DNA from 3 places in the Rhizobium sp. NXC24 genome. Region 3 is predicted to be linked to each of the others. Evidence: riboswitches for the same ligand, from Rfam matches in the RefSeq annotation. Region 3 holds a riboswitch; each other region holds the start of a gene.
The links. A riboswitch is a leader RNA that binds a small molecule or an ion and turns the genes downstream of it on or off. The one in region 3 is predicted to bind thiamine pyrophosphate.
Positions count from the first base shown of each region.

Region 1 (6,970 bases), on a different replicon from region 3:
CATCACATATTCGCACCATGTAGCCCGTATAACCGGCTCGTTCCAACGGACCGCGTGCCGCATCGGATGCCTTCTCGCCGGGCAGGCTGGACCTATAGGAAAAGGGCCGGGCATCGCTTCGGACCCCGATGCAAAGCTGCGTCTTCTCGTTGCATGTCGTGACTGGCGGTTGCTGGGGAGGCTCGGCTTCCGCGACCCCTCCCGCAATAAAGGTAAAACACGCAAAAAGCGAACTGAGCAGTGCAGTATTCATTGATCGCCCCCTTAGTTCAGTTTCTATTTCGCGTCGTCGTCTCCAGCCTCCGTAATCTCAAGCATAACGGCAAATGTCAGAAGAAATAGAAATGGAACGAAGCAAAAAATAAACGTGTCTCTCGTTTGTTGAGAGAACAAAGCGGCTTTTGGTGCTGAGGGAAGTGCAGATCCATAGGTCAGGAAAATCGCAAGCCACATATATCCCGCATATACTGCAGAGAAAATAATACTGATTAATACTGTCCAAAAAACACTGAGATGCCTGTGCTTATCCATAATAACGAGGGCCGCGAATGAGAGGATCAACCCGGCCCCAAAATGGAGGGCAAAAAACTCTCCCGATTGTTCGAATAAAAAAATGATTTGCGTTTGTGTCAGATGAAAATTTACGGCCCATGCCAACTTAGCAAAGTTGACCGCAGCCGACGCAAAAACTGCGATAAGCCCCGACAGCAAGGACATGCCAAGCAGCGTCAGGAACGGAAATTGATAGAATTTCCAGTCCGTTCGCCATGATTGTTGCTCGATGCGTACCTCGCGCGCGACGAGCACAAAGAAAACGCTCAAGAGAACCAGAAGTCCCGAATGAAGAGTATCCCAGGCTGTCGTTTCGATAAAAATGGGCCGTTGGGAAAGATTATATCGGTGAATGGCTTCCTTCGTCTTGCAGTCGGCGTCAGCTGGAGAACAAACAGGCTGGGCGATGGTATCCTTTGTATTTAATTTATCATTGTTCGCGCTTGCATTATTGTTTGCTCTCACTTGATTAGCAATTTCGTTCTCTAAGACGCGTGTTTGTTCGCTATACACGCCTGGATCACTTTGCACTTTCCAGTCACGCCACTGGTTGTAAATGAGAAAAGTCGCGATCGCGCCAAGGACCAAGCCAACCATCATGCTGATCGCGAACGAGTTTTGTTCGGCGTTATATTTTTCCTGGATTCGCTTTATGGTTTTTTCCATCGGGCTCAGAGGTCTTGTTTCTTCTTTCCTTTGAGACTTCTGACCGAGTTTCGGAGGGCGCCTGCGGAGCAAGCCGCTTTGGCTGAAGACTGACCGGTTATTGCGCACAAATAAGACGGCGAACACTGCCATCGTATTCGATCGCGCGATCGCCGCTTCGCGCTGGAGATTCGAAAGCGCGTCCCATATTTCATGTATATCGGGCTTTGCGGCTCCGTCTTCGCTGCCGGATTGAAGCTTCTTTTGTAAAGCAGCTATGAGGTCATGCAAGGCGGTGAGCTGCCCGTCGAGCTTGTTCGACAGTGCTTCCAGCTCAGACATTTGATATAGCGGGAAGTATAGCATTCGATTATTCGCGTTTGTAGCGACTGAGAGATAGTCAATTGTGGCCAACGATGACTCGATCTCCGCTATTTTCCTGCCTAAACCGATACTATTCTTGATTGATTCAGTCGCGTCGCGAAAACTTGTGACCAACAATCCCGGTTGATCTCTTAGGAACTCCTCATAGTCCACGCTGCGTAGACTCTCTATGACCCTGTAGACGCCCCGGGGGATGCCGGCCATCCGATGAGCAAGACTTCTCATCGTCGCTTCGATGGGTTTGACAGCACCAATCGACAGGAATGAAATTAAGAGGGCAGAAACGAAGATGGGTTTGCCGTAGCTCGTCGCAGACAGTACCGACGGGTCACTTGCGGGCAACAGGACGTTGTCGGTTGCACCGATTTCGCTTCTGGCCTTGCTCGCGCTCAATAACAGGTCATACACCTCTGCCGACCCCAAGACCACGGCGTAGACGATAAGGTACAAGCCAGCATAGAAGGTGAAACCAGCGATAATCTCGCCGGTCGTGCAGAGGTTCCTCACCTCGACTTCTTTGAGAATCGGGTGCAGCGAGAATGGATGGTCGCCGGTTTGCGAGTTGAAATTCCGAGATGCCTCGATCAGCAGCGTCACCGCTCCGGCTGCAATGGCGCCCGCGTAGATCAAATCGTTCATCGCCAAGCGTCCGAGGTCTATCTCTCAGGGGCAGTTTTGAGCTGATGAATTGCAGGGACCAGCGGCCATTGCTCGGTTCTCGTCAACGACGACAAAACCAGCAATTCCAAAAGCGAGGACACTCATCATCAATAAGAACTTGATCATGTGTTCACTCTTTTAATGGTGGTGATTTTTAATTATGTCGCACTTAAAACTTGCGTCAACTGCGTGGCAAAGGACGTATGTTCGCCTGTTAGTCGACATATGTCGCCGTTCAGCTTTATGGCCAAAGCTCGTAGAAGTGCTGGACCGGCCCATGACCGGTGCCGACGGTGAGCGTTTGGGCCGCCGCAACCGCGCCCGCAAGATAATGCTTGGCGGTGGCAACAGCTTCCGTCAGTGTCGAACCCTTTGCAATCTCCGCCGCCAAGGCGCTGGACAGCGTGCAGCCGGTTCCATGCGTATTCTTGGTTGGCATGCGACCGGCTTCGAACCAGGTCAGCCCCTCCGGGCTTGCGAGAACATCAGGGCTTTCATTGCCGGCAAGATGCCCGCCCTTGACCAGAACGGCCAGCGGGCCGAGCTTTGCTAAGCTTTCTGCCTGCCGCGCCATCGTCTCGCGATTTTCGGCAACGGGTTCGTGCAGAAGCGCCGCCGCTTCCGGCAGATTGGGCGTCAGCAGCGTGGCCAGGGGAAGAAGCTGGTTGGTCAGGACGTCGACAGCATCCGCGGCAAGCAGCGCTGCACCGCCCTTGGCGATCATGACGGGGTCCAGCACGATCGGCACGCCTCGATGGGGAGCGAGCGCATCGGCAACGGCTTCGGCGATTGCCGCATTGGCAATCATGCCGATCTTGACGGCATCGACGCGTATATCGGCAAAGATCGCCTTGATCTGATCGGCGACGAACTGCGGAGGAACGGGGTGAACGCCGGAAACGCCTTGCGTGTTCTGGGCCGTCAACGCGGTCAGCGCCGCCATGCCGTAGATGCCGCGTGCCGAAAATGTCTTCAGGTCGGCTTGAATGCCGGCGCCGCCGGAGGGGTCGGAGCCGGCGATGGAGAGGACGTTTCGGATCATGGGCGTGCCTTTCTGATCCAGCCGATAGACAACGCACCGGAGATTGCGGCGAATTCGCCGACCTCCGTTTCGGCAAACGCCGTCGCGACCAAGTTGGTGATGCATAGCACCAGTGGAGGGTTTGTCCGCATGGCCGTCAGCAGCGCGCCGGGAGTGGTTTTATCTTGCATATCGCCCCTTTCGGGCGGGGCGAGACGCGAAGGGGACAACGACAAGAGCACGCCGAGACCCCGAGCGACTCCCTCCGCCAGCATTATCTGGTTCAGGTTCAAAGGGTGCTTCTCAGCCCATCACGCGACGGGCGCCCCTGTCTCTCATCACCGTCTTTTTCGCAGAGAAAGACCGCCCTGTCACCAGCAAATCGCAGTATCGAGATGACCGAGCTTCCGCAGCGTTAAATGTCTCTAGTGGTGGTGGCCCACCTCCGGCCCGTGTTCTGGCTTTCTGATGAACAAGGCCGCCGCGATCGCTCCCAGCGAGATGATCGTCCCACAGAGAAATGCCGCCTTAATGCCGCCAGTCGTTGCCGTAAGGATACTGGCGCCGCTAGCGGAGAGGCTGGTGGACCGGAGCGTCATGATCGCGACGAACAGCGCGGTGCCGGCGGCACCGGCGACTTGCTGGGTCGCACCGAGCATGGCGCTGCCATGCGAATAGAGGTTCGGCGGTAGCGATCCCAGGCTGACGGTGAATAGCGGCGTGAACATCAGCGCAAGACCGATGCTGAGCACGATATGGGCGATCAACAGCATCCAAAACGGCGTATCCTGCTGAATGAAGACCAGTCCGCCCATCACCATGCTGAGCATGATGGCCCCCGGAATGATCAACGGTGCTGGACCGTATTTATCGAACAGGCGCCCGACGGTCGGTGCGCAAAGGCCCATGATCAGCCCGCCAGGCAGCAACAGCAGTCCGGTTTGCAGCGTCGACAATCCCAGCACGTTTTGCAGATAGATGGGCAGCAGGATGAAGACGCCGAACATCGACATCATCAGAATGGCCATCATGGCGGCGGCGATCGTGAAGGTCTTTGTGGTCAAGGTGCGCAGATCGAGCAGCGCTCTATCCTGTTTCTGCAAATGCAACTGACGCAATACGAAAACCGCGATGACGACAGCGCCGGTCAGGAGCGGAATCCATGGCGACACCACGGGCGCGCGAAGTGCTGCGTCGCCGAGCCCGCTGAGGCCGTAGACGAAACCGCCGAAACCGATGGCTGAGAGGATGATCGAAAAGATATCGATCGGCGCGGTGGTTGGAACCGTCACGTTCTTCATCCGCAAGGCGCCAAGCGTCAATGCGCCCAACGCGATCGGCAAGACCAGGAGGAACAGCCAGCGCCATTCGAGCGCCGAAAGGATGAGGCCGGAAATGGTGGGCCCGATGGCCGGCGCCACGGAAATGACGACCGAGATATTACCCATGGTCCTGCCGCGGGAGTCCGGCGGCACCAAGGTCATCACTGTCGTCATCAGCAGTGGCATCATGATCGCCGTGCCCGAGGCTTGCACGATCCGCCCGAGAACAAGCGCCGCGAAACCCGGCGCCAGCGCCGAGATCAGCGTACCGGCGCTGAAGAGCGACATGGCGAGAATGAATACTGGCCGGGTGTTGAGCCGTTGCAGCAGGTATCCGGTGATCGGGATGACGACGGCCATGGTCAGCATGAAGGCCGTGGTCAACCACTGAGCGGCACTCGCGGTGATATCGAGATCCGCCATCAGATGGGGGAGCGCAACACCCATGATGGTTTCGTTGAGAATGACGACAAAAGCCGACACCAGCAGCAGGGCTATAACGAGTTTGTTGCGGGCACTATGGTCTTCCACGGTGGGAATATCCTGTTCCACATCGGCAAAAGTCTGGCTTTCGGTCGTCATGGTGCTGCCTTGAGTTTGAATTCAGAAGGGCAATCGAATTGCCTGGAACGGTGAACCGCTTGGCGCTTTCCCGATTATGACGAACGGCCGCGTGAGATTACGACACGTGCAGCGAATTATTTTTGCGCCATTGATTGTCTGAGCAACGCGCGCCTGCAATTCTTGCCGGTTGCTCACCGGCAAGAATGCTAATGGGCTGACAAAGGTCAACCCTAAAGATGTTTCGGTTGGCCTGGTCCGGAGAGAGAATTTGAAGTGACAGAATGGGCCGCCTTCAGACCCATGCGCTACTTGCATGGGTGCAGTGAAGCCTTGGCGCTGCAATAACCGAGGGTGCCGTATTATATACCTCTCATCGAAGCAAAGGGGAGCGCCACGGACGGCAGCTCGGCTTCGAATGCCCGAAGAAAGGGGATCATCATGAACGTAGCACGCTCTTTCAACAACTGGCGCAAGTATCGTCAAACGGTCGCCGAACTGGGCCGTATGTCCACGCGCGAACTGGATGACCTCGGTATCGGCCGCGGCGACATCCGCAACATCGCTCGCGGTGCGGTTGCTCGCTAACGGCTCATAAACGCCATAACTTCGACTTTTCGTCAGCGCCTGCTTCCTCCCGAGCGGGCGCTTTTGTTTTGCGCACGCTGTCGGCGGTTTCCCGCATTTTCAATGTAAGTCGATGCTAATGGAGCATCCCGCTTTTCGCACAACGCATGCCTGCCCTGCAAAGAAATGCCTATGAACTGAGCAAATCTGCGATATGATCTTGGTTATCGAAGCGATGCACCTCCTCCCGCATCCCTTCGTGATGTAGGCGCCCTTATCCTCCTCCCAAGGTCGTCTGCGGGAACAGTAGCACTCCTCCTCCCAGCTACTGTTCGGTTCTTTTCGAAAGCCTGCCGCACCTCCTCCCGCGGCAGGCTTTTTCGTTTGGAGCTTCGGCAACAGCAGGGAGAGTTGATCGATTCTCGATGTTGTCATGAGCTCAATGAGCTTTTCGCCGTAGAGGGGCCGCGCCTGCGCTTGCCGGATGACCCATTCGTGCGGAAAATATCGAGCAATCGTTGGTGCCGCCATCTGCGTCCCATCGGCAAGTCAGCTTCGCTCCATCTTATTTGTCCTAATGTTCCGTGCCCGAAATCATCCTGCGGGCCTCGTGCAGATCGCGGCGCTTGACGCGTTTCGATCTCAGGACTGTGAGAGGAATGTTTCCGCATGCTGAAGACCTTTGACGACTACGCCCCCGGCCTTGCCTCGAACGGCAAAATGGCTGAGACCGCAGGCGCGCCGTTAAAGCCGTCCGGCAAGGACAAGGATGCGCTTCTCACCTGCCTGATTTCCGGTGGGGACGAGAGATTGGAGTGCGACGCTGCAACCGGTCTCAACATGTATGGTTACGGGCCATCGCCCCGACCGCAGGATCTGGCCTTCGGCTCCTCGACGGCATCGACCATTTCCGCACCGGCTTTCGCGGCGGTCGGCGCTTATTATGCTGATCTTTTGCGGGAGATGGAAACGCGGCCTGCGGCCGACATCTACGCGCGGGAGATCGCGCGGATGCGGACGAAACTGCTGCATCTGCTTGGCCTCGATCAAGGCTCAGGGCCTTCGCGGGTGGATGCCGTCATGGCGACGTCAGGCACCGATATCCATCTTTTCGCTGCGGAGCTGCTGGCGCGCCAGGACGATCGAACCTTGATGACCATCACGCTGATGGGCAACGAGACCGGGAGCGGGGTGATGACCGCGGCAGCCGGGCGCCACTTCATGAGCCGCGTCAGCAGTAATAGGCCCGTCGCCAAGG
Region 1 is NZ_CP024314.1:670,967-677,936, forward strand. It holds gene NXC24_RS27180 (transporter substrate-binding domain-containing protein) at 1-253, opposite strand, end outside; gene NXC24_RS27185 (hypothetical protein) at 277-2,220, opposite strand; gene thiD (bifunctional hydroxymethylpyrimidine kinase/phosphomethylpyrimidine kinase) at 2,483-3,283, opposite strand; partial or broken gene NXC24_RS27195 (hydroxyethylthiazole kinase) at 3,307-3,453, opposite strand; TPP riboswitch at 3,506-3,602, opposite strand; gene NXC24_RS27200 (DHA2 family efflux MFS transporter permease subunit) at 3,688-5,166, opposite strand; gene NXC24_RS27205 (DUF1127 domain-containing protein) at 5,587-5,733, shown strand; gene NXC24_RS27215 (hypothetical protein) at 6,382-6,970, shown strand, end outside.
Region 1: linked by a shared signal. The riboswitch ahead of NXC24_RS27195 (hydroxyethylthiazole kinase) and the one ahead of thiB (thiamine ABC transporter substrate binding subunit) in region 3 are both predicted to bind thiamine pyrophosphate.

Region 2 (6,970 bases), on a different replicon from region 3:
GGAAGATGCAGTTGACATCACTGCCGCCAAACCTGACGGTCATCTGCGTTTCATACCCGGTCGGCTCGATCACGATGATTTCCGCCGGTAGACCGTTGGCGTCGAGCGCGATGTATTCCGGACGCAGCCCATAGACGAGATCCCGGCCCTTTGCGCCAGCGGGCGGATTTGCCACCGGCAGGACAGTTCCGTCCGACGCGATGAACCGGCTGCCATTCTCCGCATCGAGGCGGCCTTTGATCATGTTCATCGCCGGCGAACCGATGAAGCCCGCGACGAAAAGATTGGCAGGCGTGTCGTAGAGATCCAGCGGCTTTCCCACCTGCTCGACGACGCCGTCATGCATGACGACGATCTTGTCGGCCATCGTCATGGCCTCGATCTGATCATGCGTGACGTAAACGGTCGTGGTGCCGAGACGTTGATGAAGCTCCTTGATCTCCGCGCGCATGGCGACCCGGAGCTTGGCATCGAGGTTGGAAAGCGGCTCATCGAAGAGGAAAACCTGCGGATCGCGCACGATCGCCCGGCCCATGGCGACACGCTGGCGCTGGCCGCCGGAAAGCTGGCGGGGATAGCGGTCGAGGAGCTTTGTGAGGCCCAGGATTTCCGCAGCCTTCTTGACACGCATATCCATGTCGGCTTTCGGCGCACGCTTGAGCATCAGCGAGAAAGCCATGTTCTGCGCCACCGACATGTGTGGATAGAGCGCGTAATTCTGAAAGACCATGGCTATGTCACGGTCGCCCGGCGCTACGCCGTTGACGGCACGATTGCCGATACGGATCTCGCCGGCGGAAATGTTTTCGAGGCCGGCAAGCATTCTCAGAAGCGTGGATTTTCCGCATCCGGACGGTCCGACCAGGATCACGAACTCCCCGTCGGCAATCTCGATATTCACGCCCTTGATAACCGGGAACGCCCCGAATGATTTCCTGACATCGACAAACTCGACACCTGCCATAAAAGTCCCTCCCAGAACTTGTCACTTCCTTGGCCCTGCCGGTCATCTCCTCCTCCGAGACATTCACCGCCAGAACGCCAGCCAATTCAATTTCGACGTCCTATCCCCTTCCGACGAGCGGCATCTTTGTCGCCATCACGGTCATGGTCAGGACGTTCGCCTCCAGCGGAAGGCTTGCCATGTAGACGACCGCGCGAGCGACGTGCTCAGCGGAAATCGTCGGTTCGGTGGCAATTTCTCCATTCGCCTGCAGCACACCGGAACTCATCCTCGCGGTCATGTCCGTTGCGGCATTGCCGATATCGATCTGGCCGCAAGCGATATCGAATGGGCGTCCGTCGAGCGCGGTCGATTTCGTAAGGCCGGTGATCGCATGCTTGGTCGCGGTATAGGGGGCGGAATTTGGCCGGGGCGTTGTCGCCGAAATCGACCCGTTGTTGATGATGCGGCCGCCGTGAGGCACCTGCGACTTCATCAGTTTGAAAGCCTGCTGCGTGCAAAGAAACGCGCCGGTGAGGTTGGCCGCGACCACGCCGTTCCACTGGTCGAAGGTGAGCTCTTCGAGCGGTATCGCAGGCGCACCGCTGCCGGCATTGTTGACGAGAAGATCGAGCCGGCCGAATTCGGATTTGATCTTGCCGAAGAGGTCAGCGACCTGTTCAGGAGCCCCGATATCGCAGACAATCGCCCGCATCGTGCCGCCAGTCTCGGCGGCGAGTTCGCTGGCTGCCTTTTCCAGCACATCATGACGGCGCCCGGTGAGGACAACGGTGTAACCTTCAGCGCTCAGCGCTTTGGCGATGCTGCGGCCGATGCCGGTACCTCCGCCGGTGACAAGGGCGATCTGGGTTTTTGGTGCGATTGCGGGCTGCGCCATCTCAGATTTTCCCTCCAAGTTCATCATCGATGTGGATCCTTATGATCTCATCGAAATTGGTTTCCGCCCTGAAGCCGAGCGCCGTTGCGCGCCGCGCATCGAAATCCGTCGCCCATCCGGAAACAATCGAGCGGATTGTGGGGTCGATCTCACGGCGGATGAGTTTGACAGCCTTTTCGCCGGCTACGCGGCGCAGAGCCTCGATCTCCTCGCCGACAAGTGCGGACAGCCCGGGCATGGTGAGATTTCGGCGCGGTCCGATCTCGCTGCTGTCGATGCGTGCGGCATGGATGAAGAAGCCGACCGCGGAGCGTGGGCTGGCAAACCAGTGTCGGACGTTCTCGTCCACCGGCAGCACGGCTTCCTGATTGACAAGAGGCTCGCGCAGAATGTTCGAGAAGAAGCCGGAGGCGGCCTTGTTGGGCTTGCCGGGGCGGATGCAGATTGTCGGAAGGCGAATGCCGATGCCGTCGAAGATGCCGCGCCTCGAATAATCGGCAAGCAGCAGTTCGCAGATCGCCTTCTGCGTACCGTAGCTCGTCAGAGGGGTCGTGAAGAAATCATCGCCGATCTTCTCCGGAAAGGGTTGGCCGAAAACAGCGATCGACGAGGCAAAGATGACGCGGGGGTTATAGGGCTCCTTCAGCCCCTCGTGCCGGATGGCCTCGAAGAGCGAGCGCGTGCCATCGAGATTGGTATGGTAGCCCTTATCGAAATCCGCCTCGGCCTCGCCCGATACGATCGCCGCCAGATGGAAGATCATATCCGGCCGCAAGCTGGAAAGCTTGGTCGCACTACTGGCATCGGCAAGATCGGCCGTCATCGCCGTGGAAACGGATGCAAGCGCGGCCGGGACCGGCGGCGGAACAACGTCGACAAGCGTCAACCTGTCGATCCCGCGGCCAAGCACATCTGCCTGCAGACCAATCTTCTCCACCAGCTTGCGACCGATCATGCCAGCCGCCCCGATAACCATCACATGCATGTCAGCCAAACCTCCTCATGCTCAGCGGCTCAAACCGTATTGCCGGTATTGCCGGTCGCCAGCAGAACCTTGGTCGTTTCGTAAATACGCGTCAGATGATGCCGGAACGCGTCGACGACGGCATCGCGGTCATGCCGTGCGAGAGCCTCGTAGATCGATAGATGATCGTCGTAGCTCGCTTCGATAGCGCCCGGCTTGGACATGGCGTTGCGGCGGTAATTCATCATGTAGGTGTATAGGTCAGTGACAAAGTCGGCGAGCAGCGGGTTTCCACCGGCGCGATAGATCGCAACGTGGAATTCGCGGTCGCAAATGAGGAAACGCATCACATCGTCTCCGCCAAGCCGCTGCGCCTCCAGAAGAGCCTGCAACTTTGCCAGCGTCGCATCGTCGATCCGTTCGGCAGCGTCGCCGACGACCTTGAGCTCGACATGGAGACGGGCCGCGTGAACCGACTCCAGATCGTAGCTGTCGATTGCATTGGGGGAGGCGATTGTCACCGTGATGTGGCTGAGGTCGACCTTGCAAACGCGGCTGCGGCTGCCATGCGAAACCGCGATGATACCTTGCGCGGCCAGGGTCTGGATGGCGCCGCGCACCGTTTCGCGGCTGACATGGAGAACGCTTGCCAGTTCGCGCTCGCCCGGCAACTCGTCGCCCGGCCGCAACATGTTGGTTGCTATCAGGACCATCAGCTTCTGAGCGATAACGTCACGCGCCGTCCGGCGGGCGAGACCACGCGCGATATTCGGCACCTCGGTTAAGATCGGACTTTCGTCCATCACACCCTCCGGTCCACTGGTTGGTCCAGCAGATCAGTTTATTAAGAATGGTTGAGCAAATCAGTCAAGCCAATTTCCTCCTGTAACCGCCAATAGGGACATCTTTCATCAGCCAGGCTCGGGACAGAGATATCGCTCGACGTCTGAGCCGCAACGAGAGCAAGCTTGACATCATTAGCGAGCGCCCTTTACCATCACCGACATTCACCAGGGGGGTCCCGGCAAGGGGCTGAGATACTGCTGAACAATACGGCTTTGCCGATTGTGGGCGCAGTGACCCGTTGAACCTGATCCAGTTCATACTGGCGTAGGGACGGTGCAAGCGCTCGAAGGCTTTGGATTCATGCGTGGAATCCGTGTCGGCGTCTTTCCATCATTCCGGCTGATTGACTGGGTCTCCAACTGCAATTTGGAGCCTCAAACCATGACCATTGCCGCAAAGAATCTTACCCCGACCGTCACGACCGGCCCGATGCCGGCATCGCGGAAGATCCATATTTCTGGAGATATCCATAGCGATATCCGCGTACCGATGCGCGAGATCAGCGTCCATCCGACCGCAGGCGAGCCGCCTGTCGTCGTCTATGATTCCTCCGGTCCCTACACGATAGAGGGCGCCGAGATCCGCATCGAGCAGGGCCTGCCCCAACTGCGCCGTGACTGGGTGCTCGCCCGCGGCGATGTCGAATCCTATGTGGGCCGCCATGTCCGCCCCGAGGACAACGGCTTTGTCAGCGGCGAACGGCTCACACCGGAATTCCCAGGGCGACGCCGGCCGCTACGTGCCACGGACGGTAAAGCCGTCACCCAGCTCGCTTATGCACGGGCCGGCATCATTACGCCGGAGATGGAGTTCATCGCCATTCGCGAAAACCTCGGCCGCAAGGCCAACGCCGAAGCACTGATTCGCGACGGCGAGAGCTTCGGCGCTCATATTCCGGATCATGTCACGCCGGAATTCGTCCGCCAGGAAGTTGCCGCCGGCCGGGCGATTATCCCGGCCAACATCAATCACCCCGAAAGCGAACCGATGATCATCGGCCGGAATTTTCTGGTGAAGATCAACGCCAATATCGGCAACTCCGCCGTCACGTCATCGATGGCGGAGGAAGTCGAGAAGATGGTCTGGGCTGCCCGATGGGGCGCCGATACCGTCATGGACCTTTCGACCGGCCGCAACATCCACAATATCCGAGAATGGATCATCCGCAATTCGCCGCTGCCGATCGGCACGGTGCCGCTGTATCAGGCGCTGGAAAAGGTCGGCGGCATCGCCGAAGACCTCACCTGGGAAATCTATCGCGATACGCTGATCGAGCAGGCCGAACAGGGCGTCGACTATTTCACCATCCATGCCGGCGTACGGCTGCATTACATCCCGCTCACCGTCAATCGCGTGACCGGCATCGTCTCGCGCGGCGGCTCGATCATGGCCAAGTGGTGTCTTCACCATCATCGCGAGAGCTTCCTCTACGAACATTTCGAGGAAATCTGCGATATCTGCCGCGCCTATGACGTCTCCTTCTCGCTCGGCGACGGCCTGCGCCCCGGCTCGATCGCCGATGCCAACGACGCGGCGCAATTTGCCGAACTCGAAACGCTCGGTGAGCTAACGAAGATCGCCTGGGCGAAGGATTGCCAGGTGATGATCGAGGGCCCCGGCCACGTGCCGATGCACAAGATCAAGGAAAACATGGACAAGCAGCTCGCCGTTTGTGGCGAGGCGCCTTTCTATACGCTCGGGCCGCTGACGACCGATATCGCGCCGGGCTATGACCACATCACCTCGGGCATCGGCGCTGCCATGATCGGCTGGTTCGGCACGGCGATGCTCTGCTACGTCACGCCGAAGGAACATCTTGGCCTGCCCGATCGCAATGACGTCAAAACAGGTGTCATCACCTACAAGATCGCCGCCCATGCTGCCGATCTTGCCAAGGGGCACCCGGCCGCGCAGGTGCGCGACGATGCATTGTCGCGCGCCCGCTTCGAGTTCCGTTGGGAAGACCAGTTCAACCTGTCGCTCGATCCCGACACCGCCCGCAGCTTCCATGACGAAACCTTGCCAAAGGAAGCCCACAAGGTTGCGCATTTCTGCTCGATGTGCGGCCCGAAATTCTGCTCCATGCGGATTTCGCACGACATCCGCGCCGAAGCGCAGAAGGAAGGGCTGGACGCGATGGCGGCGAAATACCGTGAGGGCGGCGATCTCTATATGCCGATCGACACCCCAACCCATAAGGCAGACTGACATGCGTGTCCTTGTGAAGGGGGCCGGCGTCGCCGGCCTCACGGTCGCACGCGAATTGCAAGCCCGTGGTGCGGAAGTGATCGTCTTCGACCCGCACCCAAACTTCGCTCGCGCTGCTTCCTGGCTCGCCGGCGGCATGCTCGCGCCTTGGTGCGAGCGCGAAAGCGCCGCTGAGACTGTGCTTAAACGCGGCCTCGATGCCGCCGATCGGTGGGAAGCGATCCTGCCGGGCAAGGTCGTCCGCAACGGAACGCTGGTCGTCGCATCGACGCGCGATCATGGTGAACTGAAGCGATTTGCCAGCCGCACGACCTGCTATCAATGGGTGGGAGAGGACGACATTGCTGCACTCGAACCCACTCTCGCCACTCGCTTCAGACATGGCCTGTTCTTCCAGCGTGAGGCTCATCTGGATCCTCGTCTCGCGCTGCGCGAGTTGAAAGAGCTGTTGTCGGCAGAGGGCGTCGTCTTTACCGACGAAGATGTGAGCGAAGACGATTTCTCCGATATCGTTGATTGCACAGGTGCTGCCCGCATCGGGCAAAGTCGCGATCTGCGCGGCGTGCGTGGCGAAATGCTCTATCTGCATACTGAGGAGGTCACGCTCGCCCGGCCCGTTCGCCTGCTACATCCGCGCTTTCCCGTCTATATCGTCCCCCGCGGCGAGGGCCTGTTTATGGTCGGCGCGACGATGATCGAGACCGAATTCGACGGCCCGATCACTGCGCGCTCGATGATGGAACTGCTGAATGCAGCCTATGCGCTGCATCCAGCCTTTGCGGATGCCACTATCGTCGAAACCGGCGCCGGCATCCGCCCTGCCCTCCCCGACAATTTTCCGCGAGTAATGCGGGAAGGCAAGGTCACCTTCCTCAACGGTCTTTATCGCCACGGCTTTCTGCTGGCGCCAACAATGGCGGCGGAAGCCGCCGATCTCGTCTTTTCCGAACGGACGACGCAAAGGAGTTTCCAATGCACCTGATCATTAATGGCGAAGCACAGACGATCGCCGCCACGACGCTTTCGCAGCTTTTGGCCGCCCTCGACTACGAAGGCGAATGGCTGGCAACCGCCGTCAACGGCGAACTCGTTCATCGCGAGGATCGCGACG
Region 2 is NZ_CP024314.1:1,905,257-1,912,226, forward strand. It holds gene ugpC (sn-glycerol-3-phosphate ABC transporter ATP-binding protein UgpC) at 1-964, opposite strand, end outside; gene NXC24_RS32910 (SDR family oxidoreductase) at 1,065-1,841, opposite strand; gene denD (D-erythronate dehydrogenase) at 1,843-2,826, opposite strand; gene NXC24_RS32920 (FadR/GntR family transcriptional regulator) at 2,856-3,608, opposite strand; TPP riboswitch at 3,808-3,940, shown strand; gene thiC (phosphomethylpyrimidine synthase ThiC) at 4,033-5,859, shown strand; gene thiO (glycine oxidase ThiO) at 5,861-6,841, shown strand; gene thiS (sulfur carrier protein ThiS) at 6,832-6,970, shown strand, end outside.
Region 2: linked by a shared signal. The riboswitch ahead of thiC (phosphomethylpyrimidine synthase ThiC) and the one ahead of thiB (thiamine ABC transporter substrate binding subunit) in region 3 are both predicted to bind thiamine pyrophosphate.

Region 3 (6,970 bases):
GGGCGCTGCGGCTCTTCTGTAGCTCGCCTTCCAGCCATTCGATGGTCGGCAGGTCGAGATGGTTGGTCGGCTCGTCGAGCAGAAGGATATCCGGTTCCGGCGCAAGAACGCGGGCAAGCGCCGCGCGGCGCGCCTCGCCGCCCGAGAGGTTTTTCGGGTCCTCCTCACCGGTCAGGCCAAGATGGGAGAGCAGGTAGGTAACGCGATAAGGATCGTCGCCCGGTCCGAGCCCGGCTTCGGCATAGGCGGCCACCGTCTTATAGTCGGCGAAATCCGGCGCCTGCTCGAGATAGCGCACCGTCGATGACGGATGACGGAACACTTCGCCGGACTGCGCCTCGACAAGGCCGGCGGCGATCTTGAGGAGGGTCGACTTGCCGGAGCCATTGCGGCCGACAAGGCAGATCTTATCGCCCGGCTCCACCTGCAGCCCGGCGCCGGCCAAGAGCGGCGCGCCGCCGAAGCTCAGAAAGATGTCGTCGAGTTTCAGGATGGGAGGGGCCAAGATCAGACTCCGCTGAGATCATAGGGGCGGGCAAGGACGATCGCCCTGCCGCTGCCGAGCGAAAGGCGCACAGTGCCTTCAGCCACATTGGAAATGGTGCGCGACGCGCCGAAGGGCAGATGGAAATCGCGCAGGGGATAGCGGGCGTTGTGAATGAAGAGACCCTTCAAGTCGCTGAAGCCCAGAATGGAAAACAGCGAGCCGGCCGGCAGCGCCAGTTCCAAGTCGCCCGGCAGCAGCGGCACGGCCTCTTCATCGCCCGAGGTCAGCAGCACGTCGAAACCTTTTTCGGCGAGCTGAACGCCATTGAGCAGATGCTGGATCGCGTGATCCGAACGTTCTCCACCCATGGCGCCGGCGAGGATCAACCGCTTCGCACCACGATTGATCGCTTCCGACACGGCGATCTCGCCGTCCGTCGCTGCCTTTGCCTCCGGATAGGGCTGCTTGGGCACATCCGGAAATGCACCGTGCAGATCCGCCGGCGTCGAGTCGAAATCGCCGACCCAGAGCTCGGGCGTCGCCTTGAGCGCCACGGCATGGCGCATGCCGCCATCTGCCGCAATGAAACGGCTACCGGCGACCGCCGCGCGCAGCCGGTCCGTCAGGCGAAGCTCGCCGCCGAGAAGGATGGTGAAGGTGGTGGATTGGCTCATGTGCCAAGCCCATAGCGCAAAGACGCGTCCTAAGGGAAGAGCGCTGTTGGCAAGAACGGCGGTGTCAGCCGTTCAGCCGTCTGTTTCCTTGATGCGCGCCTGGAAAACCTGCTCATAACCGCTGACGAACCGATCGAACAGCAGCGAGAAAGTCTCGATGTCCTCGGTCGACCAGTCGGCAATGATGCTCTCGATGACCGAAAATTTCTGCGCCTGGATTTCGGCGAGCAGCCTTTGGCCCAGCGCGGTCAGCACGACCACGATGCGGCGCGCATCCGCCTGCGAGGCTTTGCGGCGCAGAACGCCGCGGGCGACCATATCAGCGACGATGCGGCTTGCCCGCGATGGATCGATGCGCAGGATGTCGGCGATGGTCCCGACCGTGACTTCGCCGGCCTCTTCCGCGCGCCTTACGGCATCGATGACGTCGAGATGCGAAAGCTCCAGGCCCGGCGCAACGTTCTGGATGGCAAGCCGACCGATCATGCGGCGGCCGGTCATCAGGCGCATGCGGGTCATCACCTGCCCGATGCGCAACCGGTTTTCATCTTCGGGCAAGGTTGAGGCTTCAACTTCTCGTGTGTTCGTCGCTGATGTCATCATTCCAACATATCAGAGACGGATAGGAATTAAAATATGCAAACAGCATTCACTTGCCATTGACAGTTATATGCTGATAGCACATATATTGTTTCGGAACATTCGCTTTCGAAGACCTGTCCGAAAACGCCATGTTCCGCATTCAGGAACCGGGGCGTTCCCATGCGTTCGGTCGAGCGCATAGCGTTTCGGGCAAGCTCGGATTTCTCGTTCCATGGATATGCAGACCACGCCCGCGCCACTCGTGGCGGATCATCGCCGCCGGCTGATTCTCTTCTTTTTCCTGATGACCGCCATGTTCATGGCAACCCTCGACAACCAGATCGTATCGACGGCGTTGCCGACCATCGTCGGAGAATTCGGGCACTTGGAACGCTTCGGCTGGATCGGCTCGGCCTATCTGCTGGCCCTATCCGCCTCGATGCCCGTTTACGGCAAGCTCGGTGACCTCTTCGGCCGCAAATATGTGATGATGACCGCCATCGCCATCTTCACCGTCGGTTCGGCCGTCTGCGGCCTTGCAATATCGATGAACACGCTGATCGCCGCCCGCGTGCTGCAGGGCCTTGGCGGCGGCGGCATTCTGGTATCAATCTTCTCCGTCAACGCCGATCTCTTCGAACCGCGCGAACGCGCCCGTTATCAGAGCTATTCCAGCCTAGTGCTGATGGCCTCCGGCGCCATTGGCCCCGTTCTTGGCGGCACGATGAGCGACCTTTTCGGCTGGCGCTCGATCTTCCTCGTCAACGTGCCGATCGGCTTTATCGTTCTGGCCGGCCTCGCCTTCATGCTGCCGTACCGCAAACCGGCCCGCAAGCCGAAGATCGACTATGCCGGCGCGCTTCTCCTTGCGCTGACGACCACCAGCATCGTACTTGCCGCTGACGGCACCGAACTCTTCGGCTCATTGCTTTCGCCGCAATGCCTCGGGATCATCGTCTTCGGTGCGCTCTGCGCGCTGGCCTGGGTTTTCGTCGAACGCCGCGCGCCGGAGCCGATCGTGCCGATGACGCTGTTCCGCAACCCGACCTTCGGCCTGCTGCTGATCATCTCGGTCACCAGCGGCGCGGTGGCAATCGGCATGGTCAATTATTTCGCGCTCTTCCTGCAGACGACGACCGGCCTGTCGCCATCCATGGCGGGTCTGCTGTTCATTCTGTTGACCGGCGGCATCGTCTGCGGTTCGCTTTCTGCCGGCCGGCTGATCTCGATGAGGGGTCGCTACAAGCCCTTCGCCATCGCCAGCGCCGCCTGCAGCACCATCGCCTTCGCCACGCTGGCGCATGTTCACGCCGGCACGCCGATCGTCTTCATCGGCGCCCTGATGCTGCTGCATGGCATCGGCATCGGCCTGGCACAACAAGTCCCGGTCATTGGCGTGCAGAATGCCGCAGCCAGCCGCGACGTCGGTGCCGCCACCGGCGCCGTGACGCTCTCGCGCATGGGCGGCGCCTCGATCGCCATTTCCATCTACGGCGCCATCATCGCCGCCAAGCTCGGCAATATCGGCGTTTCCATTCCCGGTGTCGCCAATATCGAGGAACTGACGCCGAAGATGATGGCGGCCCTGCCGGACGCCACGCGCGAAAGCGTTGCCAATGCCTATGCGAGCGCCTTCAGCCCACTGTTCATGACGGCCGCCGCCATCTGTTTCCTCGGCCTGCTGACGGCGATCTCATTGAAGAACGTGCAATTGCCCGGCTCCGCCAAGAAGCTCGACAGCCAGGCGGCTGCGCACGCAGCCGAGTAAAACGAACGTACTGCAATCGACAGGGGAATCATTCCCCTTGTCATCCCTTCGTCACAGGAATAAACCTGCCAACGCTCTAACGGGGTGCCTTATGTCTTTCGAAGACATCTGGCTGAGAGGCTTTCACCGGCCAACCCGCGGAACCTGATCCGGCTAACACCGGCGGAGGGATTAGACGCGTGACAAAATCATGGCGCCCTTTTCCCGTTCAAAACGAAACCAACGAGGAGGCGCTGTCATGCCCAACCGATCGCTATTGTCACTGTTTACCGGCTTGGCTCTCGCCGCCGGCGCAACGCTTTTCGCCGCCCCGGGCGCCGAAGCCGCCGACAAGACGCTCACCATCTACACCTATGAAAGCTTCACCGCCGACTGGGGTCCGGGCGCCAAGGTCAAGGCCGCCTTCGAGAAGACCTGCGGCTGCACGGTCAATTACGTCAGCGTCACCGACGGCGTGGCGCTGCTTTCTAGGCTGAAGCTGGAAGGCACGGGCACGAAAGCGGACGTCGTTCTCGGCCTCGACACCAACCTCGTCGATGAGGCCAAGGACACTGGCCTGTTCGACGCCAGTGGCATCGACACATCAGGCCTGAAGGTTCCGGGCGATTTCAAAGACGACGTCTTCGTCCCCTATGACTACGGCCATTTCGCCGTCGTCTACGATACGCAGACAGTCAAGAATCCGCCAAAGAGCCTGAAGGATCTGGTCGAGGGCGATCCGTCGCAGAAGATCGTCATCGAGGACCCCCGCACCTCGACGCCGGGCCTCGGCCTGCTGCTCTGGGTCAAGTCGGTCTATGGCGACAAGGCGGCCGATGCCTGGACGAAGCTCAAGGGCCGCATCCTGACCGTGACGCCCGGCTGGTCGGAAGCCTATGACCTCTTCACCAAGGGCGAAGCGTCGATGGTGCTCTCCTATACGACGTCGCCGGCCTATCATATGGTCGTGGACAAGACCGACCGCTATCAGGCGGCCGCCTTCTCCGAAGGTCACTATATCCAGATCGAAGTCGGCGGCCTGATCAAGTCGTCTGCGAACAAGGACCTTGCCCGCGACTTCCTGAAGTTCATGGTTTCGCCCGGCTTCCAGGACACAATCCCGACCAACAACTGGATGATGCCGGTCTCGGCCACCTCCGAACCGCTGCCGGATGCCTTCAGCAAGCTGGTCGTCCCTTCGAAGACCTTCCTGATGAGCCCCGATGTGGTCGAAAAGAACCGCAAGGCCTGGATCGACGAATGGCTGGCCGCCACCAGCACCAATTGATGTCGAGATGCTGCTGACGGCGCCTGAGAAAAGACATGCTATTGCCGGCGGGGCCTTCAGCCTCGCCGGTATCGCGTTTTTCATCGGCCTTGCCATCGTCACCCTGCTTGCCGCTGGCATCGAATCCGCCGGCGGCAATCCGCTTGCCGATCCCTATCTTCTGCGCGTGCTGCGTTTCACCCTGCTGCAGGCAACGCTGTCGACCCTGCTTTCTGTCGCCCTCGCAATTCCGGTCGCCCGCGCGCTGGCGCGGCAACCGCGATTTCTCGGCCGGCTCTGGCTGATCCGCCTGATGGCCGTCCCGATGGGCCTGCCGGTGCTGATCGGCGCGCTGGGCTTGCTCGGCATATGGGGGCGTCAGGGCATTCTCAACCAAGTATTGACGGGGCTCGGCCTAGCGCAGCCGGTCAGCATCTACGGGCTGACGGGCATCCTGCTGGCGCACGTCTTCTTCAACCTGCCGCTCGCCGCCCGCCTGATGCTTGCCGGGCTGGAACGCGTGCCGGCGGAATATTGGCTGATGGCCGGTGGCCTCGGCATGCGCCCCGCCTCCGTCTTTCGTTTCGTCGAATGGCCGGTGCTGCGCGGCCTCATTCCCGGCATCGCGGGCCTGATCTTCATGCTCTGTGCCACCAGCTTCACGCTGGTGCTGATCCTCGGTGGCGGCCCGGCCGCGACCACGCTCGAAGTGGCAATCTACCAGGCGCTGCGCTTCGATTTCGACCCTGGCCGCGCCGTAGCCCTGTCCCTCCTGCAAATCGTGGTGACCGCCGCCATTCTCGGCGCCATGGCCTTGCTTCCGGCGCCGGACGATCACGGGCTGACGGCAGGCCGCGCCGTGCGGCGCATCGATGGAACAGTGCCCGCCGCCAAACTCGCCGACAGCACGCTGCTCCTGCTCGCCACCCTATTCATCGGCCTGCCGCTCGCCTCGGTGGTCGTCACCGGCCTCAAGGCAGACCTTCTGAGGCTTGTCAGCCAGACGATCTTCCTGCAGGCAGCCTCGACCAGCCTCGCAATCGCGCTTGCCGCCGGCATTCTGGCGGTTCTCATCTCCTTCGCCATCATCCGCGCCCGCGCGGCGATAGCGGCCGAACGCCGGAAAGCGCCGGGCCTGCGCGCCCTCGCCTTCGCCTTGAGCGGCACGTCCTCCCTCGTCTTGCTGGTGCCGCCGATCGTGCTGGCGACCGGATGGTTCCTGGCGCTGAGGCTGTTTGGCGATCCCGCCCGATTTGCAGCGCTTCTGATCGTCGCCATCAACGCCCTGATGGCGCTTCCCTTTGTCATCCGCGTCATCGAACCGGCCCATGCTGTCCATCGTCGCCGCACGGAACGTTTGGCCGCAAGCCTCGGTCTTCAGGGCCTCGCGCGGTTGCGGTTGGTCGACTGGCCCGGCCTGCGCAAGCCGCTTTTTACGGCGCTCTCCTTCGCCATGGCGCTGTCGCTCGGCGATCTCGGCGCCGTCGCTCTCTTCGGCTCCGATAGCCTGGTGACACTGCCTTGGCTGGTCTACAGCAAGCTCGGCAGCTATCGCACCAACGATGCGGACGGACTTGCTTTCATTCTGGGGCTGATATGTCTACTCCTGACTGTCGCCGGCACGGCCGGTCAAGGCAGGCATGAGGACGAAGGCAGGCGGAATGATCGATAATCAGCGCACGGGACAACGGGGCATCACAATGACCGGGGTCGAATTGCGGCTCGGCACCCATGATTTCCGCTTCGATTGCGAACTGCCGCAAGGCCGGATCATCGCTATTACCGGCCCGTCCGGATCGGGCAAATCCACCTTCCTCAATCTGCTCGCCGGCTTCGAGACGCCCGACCGTGGCCGTATCATGCTTGCCGGGCAGGATGCGACTAGGCTGCATCCCTCCGAGCGGCCGGTATCGCTGGTTTTCCAAGATAACAACCTCTTTGCCCATCTCGATCTCTTCACCAATGTCGGGCTTAGCATCAGCCCGTCGCTGAAACTCTCGGTGGACGACCGGCAAAGGATTTCGGGAGCCCTGGCACGCGTAGGGCTTGCCGGCTTCGACAGACGCAAGCCCGGCACCCTTTCCGGCGGCGAGCGCCAACGTGCGGCCTTCGCCCGGGCGCTGGTGCGCGACAAGCCGATCCTACTGCTCGACGAGCCCTTCGCCGCGCTCGATCCCGGCCTGCGCTCCGGCATGGCGGAGCTTTTGTCCGAG
Region 3 is NZ_CP024311.1:4,006,291-4,013,260, forward strand. It holds gene NXC24_RS19625 (ABC-F family ATP-binding cassette domain-containing protein) at 1-505, opposite strand, end outside; gene NXC24_RS19630 (thiamine diphosphokinase) at 508-1,161, opposite strand; gene NXC24_RS19635 (MarR family winged helix-turn-helix transcriptional regulator) at 1,234-1,761, opposite strand; gene NXC24_RS19640 (MDR family MFS transporter) at 1,976-3,511, shown strand; TPP riboswitch at 3,582-3,699, shown strand; gene thiB (thiamine ABC transporter substrate binding subunit) at 3,750-4,778, shown strand; gene thiP (thiamine/thiamine pyrophosphate ABC transporter permease ThiP) at 4,786-6,429, shown strand; gene NXC24_RS19655 (ATP-binding cassette domain-containing protein) at 6,419-6,970, shown strand, end outside.